Regions from separate parts of the Desulfonatronospira sp. MSAO_Bac3 genome, predicted to be linked through region 3. Evidence: predicted binding sites of a transcription regulator. Region 3 holds the regulator's gene; each other region holds the start of a gene.
The links. The regulator sigma-54, encoded in region 3, starts transcription at its own class of promoters, with help from an activator protein. The targets are predictions, from matches to a motif close to CTGGCACGGNNNNTGCTT.

Region 1 (3,223 bases), on a different contig from region 3:
GGTGCAGGCTGGTCCGACAGCCAGTGGGTCAGGCATAACGGCCTGATCTTTCCTCCCCGGAACCTGGAGGCCTATGCCTCGTCCAGCATTGTAATTAATCCACACGGCCGGGACTTTGCAGAGCATGACGGGTTAAACCCGGCCTTTTTCGAGATCCCGGCCGCCGGGGGCTTTCAGATTACCGAAGAACAATCCGTTCTGAAAAAACAGCCTTTTCACTCCTATGTGGTCACCTTTCGAGATCCCCGTGAGCTTGCGGAAAAGGTCAGGTACTACCTGCATGACCATGGTGCCCGGGAGAGCATGCGCTCCAGGCTGCAGGCCCAGGTCCTGGAGAAGGAAACCTATGGACAGCGATTTTATGACCTGTTTAAATACATGGACAACTCCGGATGACCCCACAAAAAACAATGATTTTGAAGAATGAGACCAAAGCATACTGTGACGGGTTCAACTGCACCATACTGGAAAGCATCTCCGACGGGGTGTTCACAGTAGATGACCAGTGGCAGATCACCTCCTTCAACCGGGCTGCAGAGCTGATTACCGGGATCTCCAGGAACGAAGCTATTGGCCGCCCATGCTGGGAGGTGTTTCATTCCAGTCTGTGCGAAGCAGAATGTCCTCTCAGCCAGACCAGAAAGTCTGGCAAGGCCGTGGTAGGCAAGGTCTGCTATATTGTCGACGCCAAAGGCAGGCGCATCACCATCAGCGTATCCACATCCCTGCTGCGCAACTCCCGGGGCGAGGCAGTCGGCGCAGTAGAGACCTTCAGGGATTTAAGCGCAATGGAAAGCCTGCGCCTTAAGCTCAAGGGCGATTTCGACATGGGCGAGCTCATAAGCCACAGCCCGGCCATGCAGAAGGTGCTGGAACTGACACCGGCAGTGGCTGAGACTACCAGCACCGTGCTCATCCAGGGGGAAACCGGCACCGGCAAAGAACTGGTGGCCAAGACCATTCATGCCTTAAGCCGCGGCCGGGAATCACCCTTTGTGGCCGTCAACTGCAGCGCCCTTCCAGATACCCTGCTGGAGTCGGAACTTTTCGGATACAAGGCCGGGGCGTTCACCGGGGCTCAGAAGGACAAGCCCGGCAGGTTTGCCCAGGCCCGGGGAGGGACCCTTTTCCTGGATGAAATAGGCGATATAAGCCCGGCCATGCAGACCAAGCTGCTCCGGGTGCTGCAGGAAAAGAGCTACGAGCCCCTGGGGGCTGTCCACTCGGAAAAGTCCGATGCCAGGATTATCGCCGCCACCAACAAGGATCTGGAACATCTCGTGGAGATCAAGGCATTTCGCCAGGACCTTTTCTACCGCATCAATGTGGTCCGTATTGACCTGCCTCCCCTGAGACATCGAAAAGAGGACATACCTTTTCTTGTGGAGCATTTTGTGGACAGGTTCAACCTGTTGTTCAACCGGGAGATCCGGGGAGTGGATCCGCAGGTGTTGTCCATTCTCATGAGCCATGACTGGCCGGGCAACATCCGGGAACTGGAAAACATCATTGAAAGGGCCTTTGTCCTCTGCCGTCAGGAAGAGATAACCCGCAGTCACCTGCCCCGGGACCTGATCCTCAGGGAACAGAGGGCCGGGGAACCCCTGAATATGTATTCAGCCAGGCAGGCCCTGGAAGCAGGAAATATCTCCCGGGCCCTGAGACAGTCCCAGAACAATCTGTCCCAGGCAGCCAGGCTGCTGGGCATGCATAGAAGCACCCTGTACCGCAAGATGAAAAAAATGGGCCTGTAAACCGGTTCCAGGCTGTACATGTGATGATGATCACGCAGCAATCCCTGCACCACCCTTCAAGCCCCCAGTACGCCGAATTCCCCCGCAAAAGCCCATAAGCCGCCAGCACGGGATGCACTCCCGCTTTCAACACCCTTTTGTCCCCATGTGCTCACTTGTTATGTTGCAGTTATTCAACATGGTTTTTTATTCTTGTAGCATAACTGCAACACTTTCTGCAAGCCATCCCAATAAAAAATCCATACATATTAAACGATTGCGTATAAAATGCCCTTTATCTTTCCCTGGGCATAATTCGTGCTTGTACCTTGCTTCACAAGGATCAAAGACATGAAATTAGCTGTAAGTACATGGAACAATCTTGTTGCTCCGGTATTCGATGTTTCCGGGAAGATTCTCCTGGTGCAGTTATCCCCGGTAAGAACCATCCCCCTGGAGTACAAAGAGATATCCGGCAGCGACAACCTGGCCAGGATTCGCCGTCTGTCCTCCCTGAGTATAGAAGTTTTGATCTGCGGCGCTATATCCAGGCTCTGGCACGATATACTGACAGCCTGGGACATCCAGGTCATCTCCTATGTCACCGGTCCCTGGGACAGGGTGGTCCAGGCCCTTGCAGAAGGCAGGCTGGACTCCCCTGAATTCTGCATGCCCGGCTGCCCCGGGTACATGCAGACCCGCAACCGGGAATCAAAAACATATGTGGCCTCAGTCATGCGAAACATTGAGTCTGCAGCGTTACAGTAAATTTAATTTGCTTTTTAAATCGGACCAAAAACTTTTAACACATAACTTTTCACACAAAAGGAGGGAGAGTCACATCAAAATATCCTGTGGGTTTGGTGCATCGATGTTGCTTTACGTTCGGACTCATTGCTGCCTGGAATGGCGGGTGCTCACCGGGAAGTAAAATAATAACCCAAATGAAATGTTATAAGGAGGAAACGCTATGTCCAAATGGTTGAAGCCGCCCTGGCTTGAGCTGAACATCATGCTGGCCCTTGGGCTGATCACTTACCTGGTAATTCTGGCCGCTGTAATGGCTGTGCCCACCCCTGAAGGAGGCATGGCCGGCGGAGTAATCTGGGGATGGCTGGTGGGCTTTTTCGTCATCAGTACCCTCATCGCCCTTGTAGCCACCGTCGGCGGCATAGGCGGAGGTGTGCTGTTCACCCCGTTTATCCTGGCCTTTACTCCCATTGACAGCCTCATAGCCCGGGGGACCGGGCTTATTGTGGCCATGTTCAGCGGGCTCATGGCCACTGGCCCTGTGTGCCGAAGCGGTCTGGCCAATGTGAAGATGTGTGTATTTCTCTGCGTGGCCTTTGGCGTGTCCTGTTTCGGAGGAGCCCTGGGAGCGGTGGTAGTGGCCGAGCACCTGGGCGATTGGGGCGAAGCTGCTGTGCGCATGCTTCTGGGGCTGGTCATCGGAGGACTGATCCTATATTTCATCTTCGGAGGTAAAAAAA
Region 2 (3,223 bases), on a different contig from region 3:
CTTTCTTTTCGACCAGATAACCAGGGTGGCCCAGGCCGACGGTCCGGTGCTCATCCTGGGAGAGTCGGGTACAGGCAAGGAGCTTGTGGCCAGGGCCATCCACGGCGAAAGCAAAAGGGCTCAGAACCCGTTTCTGGCGGTCAACTGCGCCGGCATTCCCGAGCATCTCCTGGAAAGCGAATTCTTCGGACACAAGGCCGGCGCATTCACCGGGGCCAGCAAAACCAGGCAGGGACTCTTTGCCGAGGCCCACGGGGGCACCCTGCTTCTGGACGAGATCTCGGAAATGCCCCTCTTCATGCAGGCCAAACTGCTGCGCCTGCTGCAGGACGGCAAAGTGCGTCCCGTGGGGGGAAACCAGGAAGAGCAGGTGGATGTGCGTATCCTGGCCGCCACCCACAGGGACCTGGAAGAAGAGGTCCGCCATGGCCACTTCCGGGAAGACCTTTTCTACCGCCTGGAGACATTCACCCTGAGGATTCCTCCTTTAAGAGAGCGGGAAACAGACCTGGAACTCCTGGCTGAAAGACTCCTGCGCCGATTCTGCGTCCAGACGGGCAAAAAAATACAGGGGTTTTCACAACAGGCCCTGAACATCCTGGAAAAATATCATTTCCCGGGCAATGTACGCGAACTGCAGAATGCCGTGGAAAGAGCAGTAACTTTCTGCGACGGCAACGAAATTCTGCCCAGGCACCTGCCGGCGCGCATCCGGGACAACCAGTCCTCTTCCCAGGAAAGTCAGGCACATGTCTCTCAGCAGCTGTTCCAGGACCAGAACCTTCCCCCGTTATCCGAGGTGGAACAGCGCTACATCCAGCACGTGCTGGACAAAGTGGGGGGCAACAAGCGCAGGGCAGCATCAATTCTGGGCATAGGCAGGCGTACTCTCTACCGCAGGCTGGGAGAAGAGGTGAGCGGATAACGCCTGCACCCTGCACAAAACCGTCTCATGTGTCATATATACACATAAATTACCTGCATCCCTGGCACACTCAGCCCGGCCACGATCTGCAAAAAATCCTCTCAGCCATTGCCTGCAGCCTGCCTGCAAGCTCAATGCAAGACTGGCACACCACTTGCTTTAAATATTTTATGTGTTTCTTTGCTGCACAGGTAGTGCGGCACAACAATTAATTTATTTATTTGGAGGGTTGAATGTTTAGCACGAAAAGTTCAATTGTTCTCAGTCTGGCAGCAGCGGTAATGCTGATCCTCGGCTTCGGCCTGAACGTACAGGCCCAGCAGGAATACCAGCAGGAAGGCCAACAGCAGCAGTATCAGCAGGAAATGATGCAGCAGCAGCAGGCGCCTGACATTGATGTCAGCGATGCCGAACTGGACCAGGTTGCTGATGCCTACCAGGCAGTGACGGATGTGCGTGAGAGATTCCAGCAGGAACTGGGGGAAGTCTCTGATCCTGAAAGGGCTCAGGAACTGCAGCAGCAGGCTGGGGAAGAAATGGTAGAAGCTGTTGAAGCCCAGGGGTTGGATGTACAGACCTACAACCAGGTCATGGAAGCAGCCCAGGTGGATGAAGAACTCAGGAACCAGCTCCTGGAACGCCTTGAAGGAATGCAGTAATCGATTTTCAGGAGGTAACGGCAAATGTGGATTAAAGGAACGTTATTGACACTGGCTGCAGTACTGGTACTTGGTTTTTCCATGGGCTGCGAGCCAGAACAGGAAATGGACGCACCAGAAGGCTTTGAAGAACAGGCACCGCCTGAAGGCTACGATCAGCCTGCTCCCGAGGGCTACGGAGAACCAGCACCCGATGCCTACGAGCAGCCTGCACCCGAAGGGTATGAACAGCCCGAAGGCGAAGATCCCTACGGTGACCCGGGAGAAGAGCCCGGATTCTAAACAGTAACGAACAAAAATCGCTGACTTTTTTCAAAAGCGACATCAAGGCCCTCCAGCCAGCTGGAGGGCCTTTTTTTGCTGCAAAGCATATAAACGGACTATTTGCCGGTTTGCATCAGCGGCTGAAGCTTGACAACACACTGGAAATAATGATTGTGATTTGATTAGCAAAGTTGTTACAAAAAACATTTCAGTTTAAGAAAAAAATTTTATTAAGCAAGTCCACACCTGTTTTTTAGTTATTCCTTTTTTACGGCATGCAAAAAGAGATACAAGATATAACATCCCGGGACACATCCACACACAGTTGCCCCGACCAGGAAAACGTATCACCCCTTTTTTTTGATAAAAGCGACTACGATCTCCTGCGCATGGTCAATGATGTCTACACCCGCAAGACTTACCCCGAGCAGAAAAGACTGCTGACCCCACATCTGCACCCTCACGGCATCAAGGAAATGGCCGCCCCAAGGGCGCAGCGCATAGCCTATTCCGTGATTCAGCTCCTGGAATCCCTGGAAAGCGGGGAACGACAGGACAGGATAAGCGCCCTGGGCTCTTTGCGCGACGAGGTCCTTTATACTTCCCACGGACACATGCGCATAAACACCGCCAGGGTTCTGGTGGAAATAATGAAAAACCTGGTCCGCAGCCACGGCGACTGCAGACGACAGCTGGAGCTGGCCAGGGACTTTGCCATGGTCTCTCTGGGCAAACCCCGCAAGGTCCGCTCGGAACTGAAGAGATACCATCTCCTGGAGATGCCGGAAGAGTGGAACCAGGTGGCTTTTGACGAGCATGTCCACGATGTAAACACCACCGGCAGAAAATCACCCACACATCTTATTATGGACGCCTGGATCAAAGGCATCCGCAGGCTCACAGTTATCTATTACAACCATGTTCCCCGGGAAGCCGCCGAAGAACTGCTGCAAGCGGCTTCCATCATGGACATCAAGGTCATGGTGGGCATAGAATTCACCGTGAAGCTAAGAGACAAGCCCGTGCGCATGGTCTGGGTGCCCCGGGGCTTCAGTGACTCCGGAGGATTTATAGATTTTCTGCGCTCCCCGCGCATCCGCCAGTTCATGGATCAGGGCCGCGAAATATCCAGCCTGACCAGGTCCTATGTCCTGCGCCTGCTGCATTCCTTCAACCGCAATCATCTTCCGGCAATCAACCAGGAGATGGGGCTGAACCTGGCCCCTCTGGACGAAAACAGCTTTCTAAAATCCGTGGGGCAGGGGCAGGTTTCAGTACACCACCTGGGCAAATACATCCACGAACTTATCTCTGCAGAACTGGCGGCAAAAAATTGTTACAGCCGTCCCGGGCAAAGTCCGGATCCTTCCGGAGA
Region 3 (3,223 bases):
CCGGGTGGCACTGGCCGGTCAAGATATAACTGGACTTTCGCTGCCCAAAAGGGCAGAGTTGGGGATGAGTTATCTGCCGCAGGAAAGCTCCATTTTTAAAAAACTGAGCGTCTATGACAACTTGATGCTTATCCTGGAGTACACCTGCAGGGACAGAAAGCTCCGCCGGGAAAAGGCCGAGTCTTTGATGCACGAACTGGGAATATCTAAGCTTGCTCATCAGAAGGCCTCCTTTCTTTCCGGAGGGGAAAGGCGGCGTCTGGAAATAGCCAGGTCCCTGATAAAGGACCCTGAATTCATTCTTCTGGACGAACCCTTTGCAGGCATTGATCCCATTGCAGTGGATGATATCCAGAAAATTGTGCTTAAGCTAAAGGAAAAAAACATAGGTGTGCTCATTTCAGATCACAACGTGCGCGAAACCCTGAAAATCTGCGACAGGGCATCCCTCGTATTTGAAGGCCAGGTTATACTGAACGGCACACCAGGGGAAATAGCCCAGGACGCCCGGGCCAGACAGGTATACCTGGGCGAATCTTTTCAATTGTAGGCAGGATAGCAAGACATGTCCCTGGAACTAAGACAACAGCTGAAACTTTCACAGCAACTGGTGATGACCCCGCAGCTGCAGCAGGCCATCAAGCTGTTGCAGCTGTCCAGAGTGGAGCTGCTGGAAGTGGTGCAGCAGGAACTTATGGAAAACCCCATCCTGGAGGAGGCCCAGTACCAGGAGGATGAGCAGGCGGCCCGGGATATTCACCAGACAGACAACCGCAAAAACAGCCTCAACAGCGAAGAACAGTCCATGATTAAGAATGCGGACTGGGAAAACTACCTGGGCGAATTTTCCAGCAGTTCCAAACAGTCCGCACACCAGGAGCGTGAAACCACTGAAGAGATGCAAAGCTTTGAGACCAGGTACTCTTCCAAGCCTTCCCTGGAGGGACATCTCTTCTGGCAGCTTCAGCTGCAGGATTTTTCAGCGGACGACATGGTTATCGGAGAAGAAATTATCGGCAATCTTGATTCCCGCGGTTACCTCCAGGCCACCTCCCGGGAAATAGCCGAAGCCGCCGGTACAGAACCGGACCAGGTGGAAAGGGTACTAAAACGCATACAGCATTTTGACCCCATAGGTGTCGGCTCCCGGGACATACAGGAATGCCTGCAGGTACAGCTTGAAGCCCTCAACGAGGACGATCCGGTGCTCACTTCCCTGGTAGAAGAGCACCTGGAAGATATTGAGAAAAACCGCATTGCTCCCCTTCTCAAGAAATTCAAGGTCAGCCGGGAGTACATGCAGGAATATATCGAGGTCATAAGAAGCCTGGATCCCTTCCCCGGCTCCAGCTACGGCAGCGAGGACGTTGTCTACATCAGTCCGGATATTTATGTTTACAAGTATGAGGACGACTTTGTCATCCTTTTGAACGAAGAAGGACTGCCCAACCTGCAGCTCAGCTCCTTTTATACCGGTGAAAACCAGCTGGTCAAAGACAAGAAAAACAAGCAGGAAAACGAATACATCCAGGAGAAAACCCGTTCAGCTGTATGGCTCATGAAGAGCCTGCACCAGAGGCAACGCACCCTTTACAAGGTGATGCAGAGCATACTCAAATTTCAAAGGGAGTTCTTCGAGCACGGAGTAAGCCGGTTAAAGCCGCTTATACTCAAGGAAGTGGCCGAGGACATAGAAATGCACGAGTCCACGGTGAGCAGGATCACCACCAGCAAATACGTTTCCACTCCCTACGGCATTTTTGAGCTCAAATTTTTCTTCAACAGTGCCCTGAGCATGGATGGAGGGGGCCATGTGGGCTCTGAAAGCGTAAAGGCCGCCATCAAGAAGATGGTCCGCGAGGAAGACCCCAAAAAACCACTGAGCGATGAAGCCATAGCCGCCATTTTAAAAGAAAACCTGGATGTCAACATTGCCAGGCGTACTGTGGCCAAGTACCGCATGGCCTTAGACATCCCTTCTTCCTCAAAGAGGAAAAAGTTTTTCTGATCCCAAAGCTATATATTAATCGAAGGAGGCAAGCATGCACATCAAATTCAATTTCAAAAATTTCGAACCCTCTGATCACCTGAAAAACTATGCCCGGGACCGTTTTGAAAAACTGTCCAAATATATAACCGACAATGACGACGTTTCTTTGCAGGTAAACATGGAAGTGGAGAAATTCAGGCACATCGCCGAATGCATACTCACGGGAAAAGATCTGCATATCTCGGCCAACGAGGAAACAGAAGACATGTACTCCACCGTGGACCTGAGCCTGGACAAGCTTGAAGCCCAGCTCAAGAAACAAAGGGACAAAATCAAGGACAAAAAGAAAAAAACACGGGAAAAGCAGCAGGTGCGCATGGACGTGGTCAGTTTTTCCCCTGCAGAGGAGGGGCAGAGCCGGGAACCGCGGATAGTGGCCACGGACCACTACGAACCCAAGCCCATGCCCTTAGACGAGGCCGCCATGCAGCTGGAAACCATGGGCTACGAATTTCTGGTCTTTTTAAACGCTGAAACTGAAAGGGTAAACGTGGTTTACCGCCGCAAGGACGGCGACTTCGGCTTTATTGATCCAGGCGTATAAGCTGGTCTGGAATAATCAATAATAGAGAGATACAATGCATCTTGCGGATTTTTTGAGCCCGGACCAGATCGTTGCAGGCCTGGCCTCCAGAACCAAGGCGGAAGTTCTGGATGAACTTGCTGCACCCCTGGTGGAAAAACATGACTTCCTGGAGCGCAGTGAGGTCAACAGCGTGCTCGTAAGCCGGGAGAACCTGGGCACCACGGGCATAGGCGACGGCGTGGCCATACCCCACGGCAAGATAGCCGGCCTGGACAACATCCTCATCAGTGCCGGTCTCAGCCGCGAAGGAGTGGACTTTGCAGCCCTGGATCACAAGCCGGTACACATTTTTTTCCTGGTCCTGGCTCCGGAAAAAAGCGCCGGCAAGCATCTCAAAATCCTGGCTTTTATATCCAGGCTGCTGCAGGACCCTGACTTCAAGGATTCCTTCATCAACGCCCAGACCAGGGAAGAACTATGGAATCTAATAAACAGAGTTTAATCACGGAGTTACCAGACAGGGAAAAAGACCATACAGGCTGCTACCCGGTGGTTATAGTCACCGGCCTTTCCGGGGCGGGGAAAAGCACAGCCCTCAACGTCTTTGAGGACCTGGGCTTTTTCTGCGTGGACGGACTTCCTGTGAC

Region 1: D5S03_RS13625 (NifB/NifX family molybdenum-iron cluster-binding protein) is a predicted target of sigma-54. The motif match lies at 2,040-2,057, and genes of this name have one in related genera.
Region 2: D5S03_RS02005 (DUF4168 domain-containing protein) is a predicted target of sigma-54. The motif match lies at 1,068-1,085, and genes of this name have one in related genera.

The regions. Positions count from the first base shown of each region.
Region 1 covers NZ_QYZY01000388.1:15,348-18,570, reverse strand. Annotated here, with positions in the region: gene D5S03_RS13635 (glycosyltransferase family protein) at 1-396, shown strand, start outside; gene D5S03_RS13630 (sigma-54 interaction domain-containing protein) at 411-1,754, shown strand; gene D5S03_RS13625 (NifB/NifX family molybdenum-iron cluster-binding protein) at 2,085-2,501, shown strand; gene D5S03_RS13620 (sulfite exporter TauE/SafE family protein) at 2,704-3,223, shown strand, end outside.
Region 2 covers NZ_QYZY01000057.1:52,674-55,896, reverse strand. Annotated here, with positions in the region: gene D5S03_RS02010 (sigma-54-dependent transcriptional regulator) at 1-925, shown strand, start outside; gene D5S03_RS02005 (DUF4168 domain-containing protein) at 1,159-1,584, shown strand; gene D5S03_RS02000 (hypothetical protein) at 1,609-1,866, shown strand; gene D5S03_RS01995 (MFS transporter) at 2,124-3,223, shown strand, end outside.
Region 3 covers NZ_QYZY01000337.1:5,478-8,700, forward strand. Annotated here, with positions in the region: gene lptB (LPS export ABC transporter ATP-binding protein) at 1-550, shown strand, start outside; gene rpoN (RNA polymerase factor sigma-54) at 566-2,008, shown strand; gene hpf (ribosome hibernation-promoting factor, HPF/YfiA family) at 2,043-2,594, shown strand; gene D5S03_RS11880 (PTS sugar transporter subunit IIA) at 2,629-3,078, shown strand; gene rapZ (RNase adapter RapZ) at 3,054-3,223, shown strand, end outside.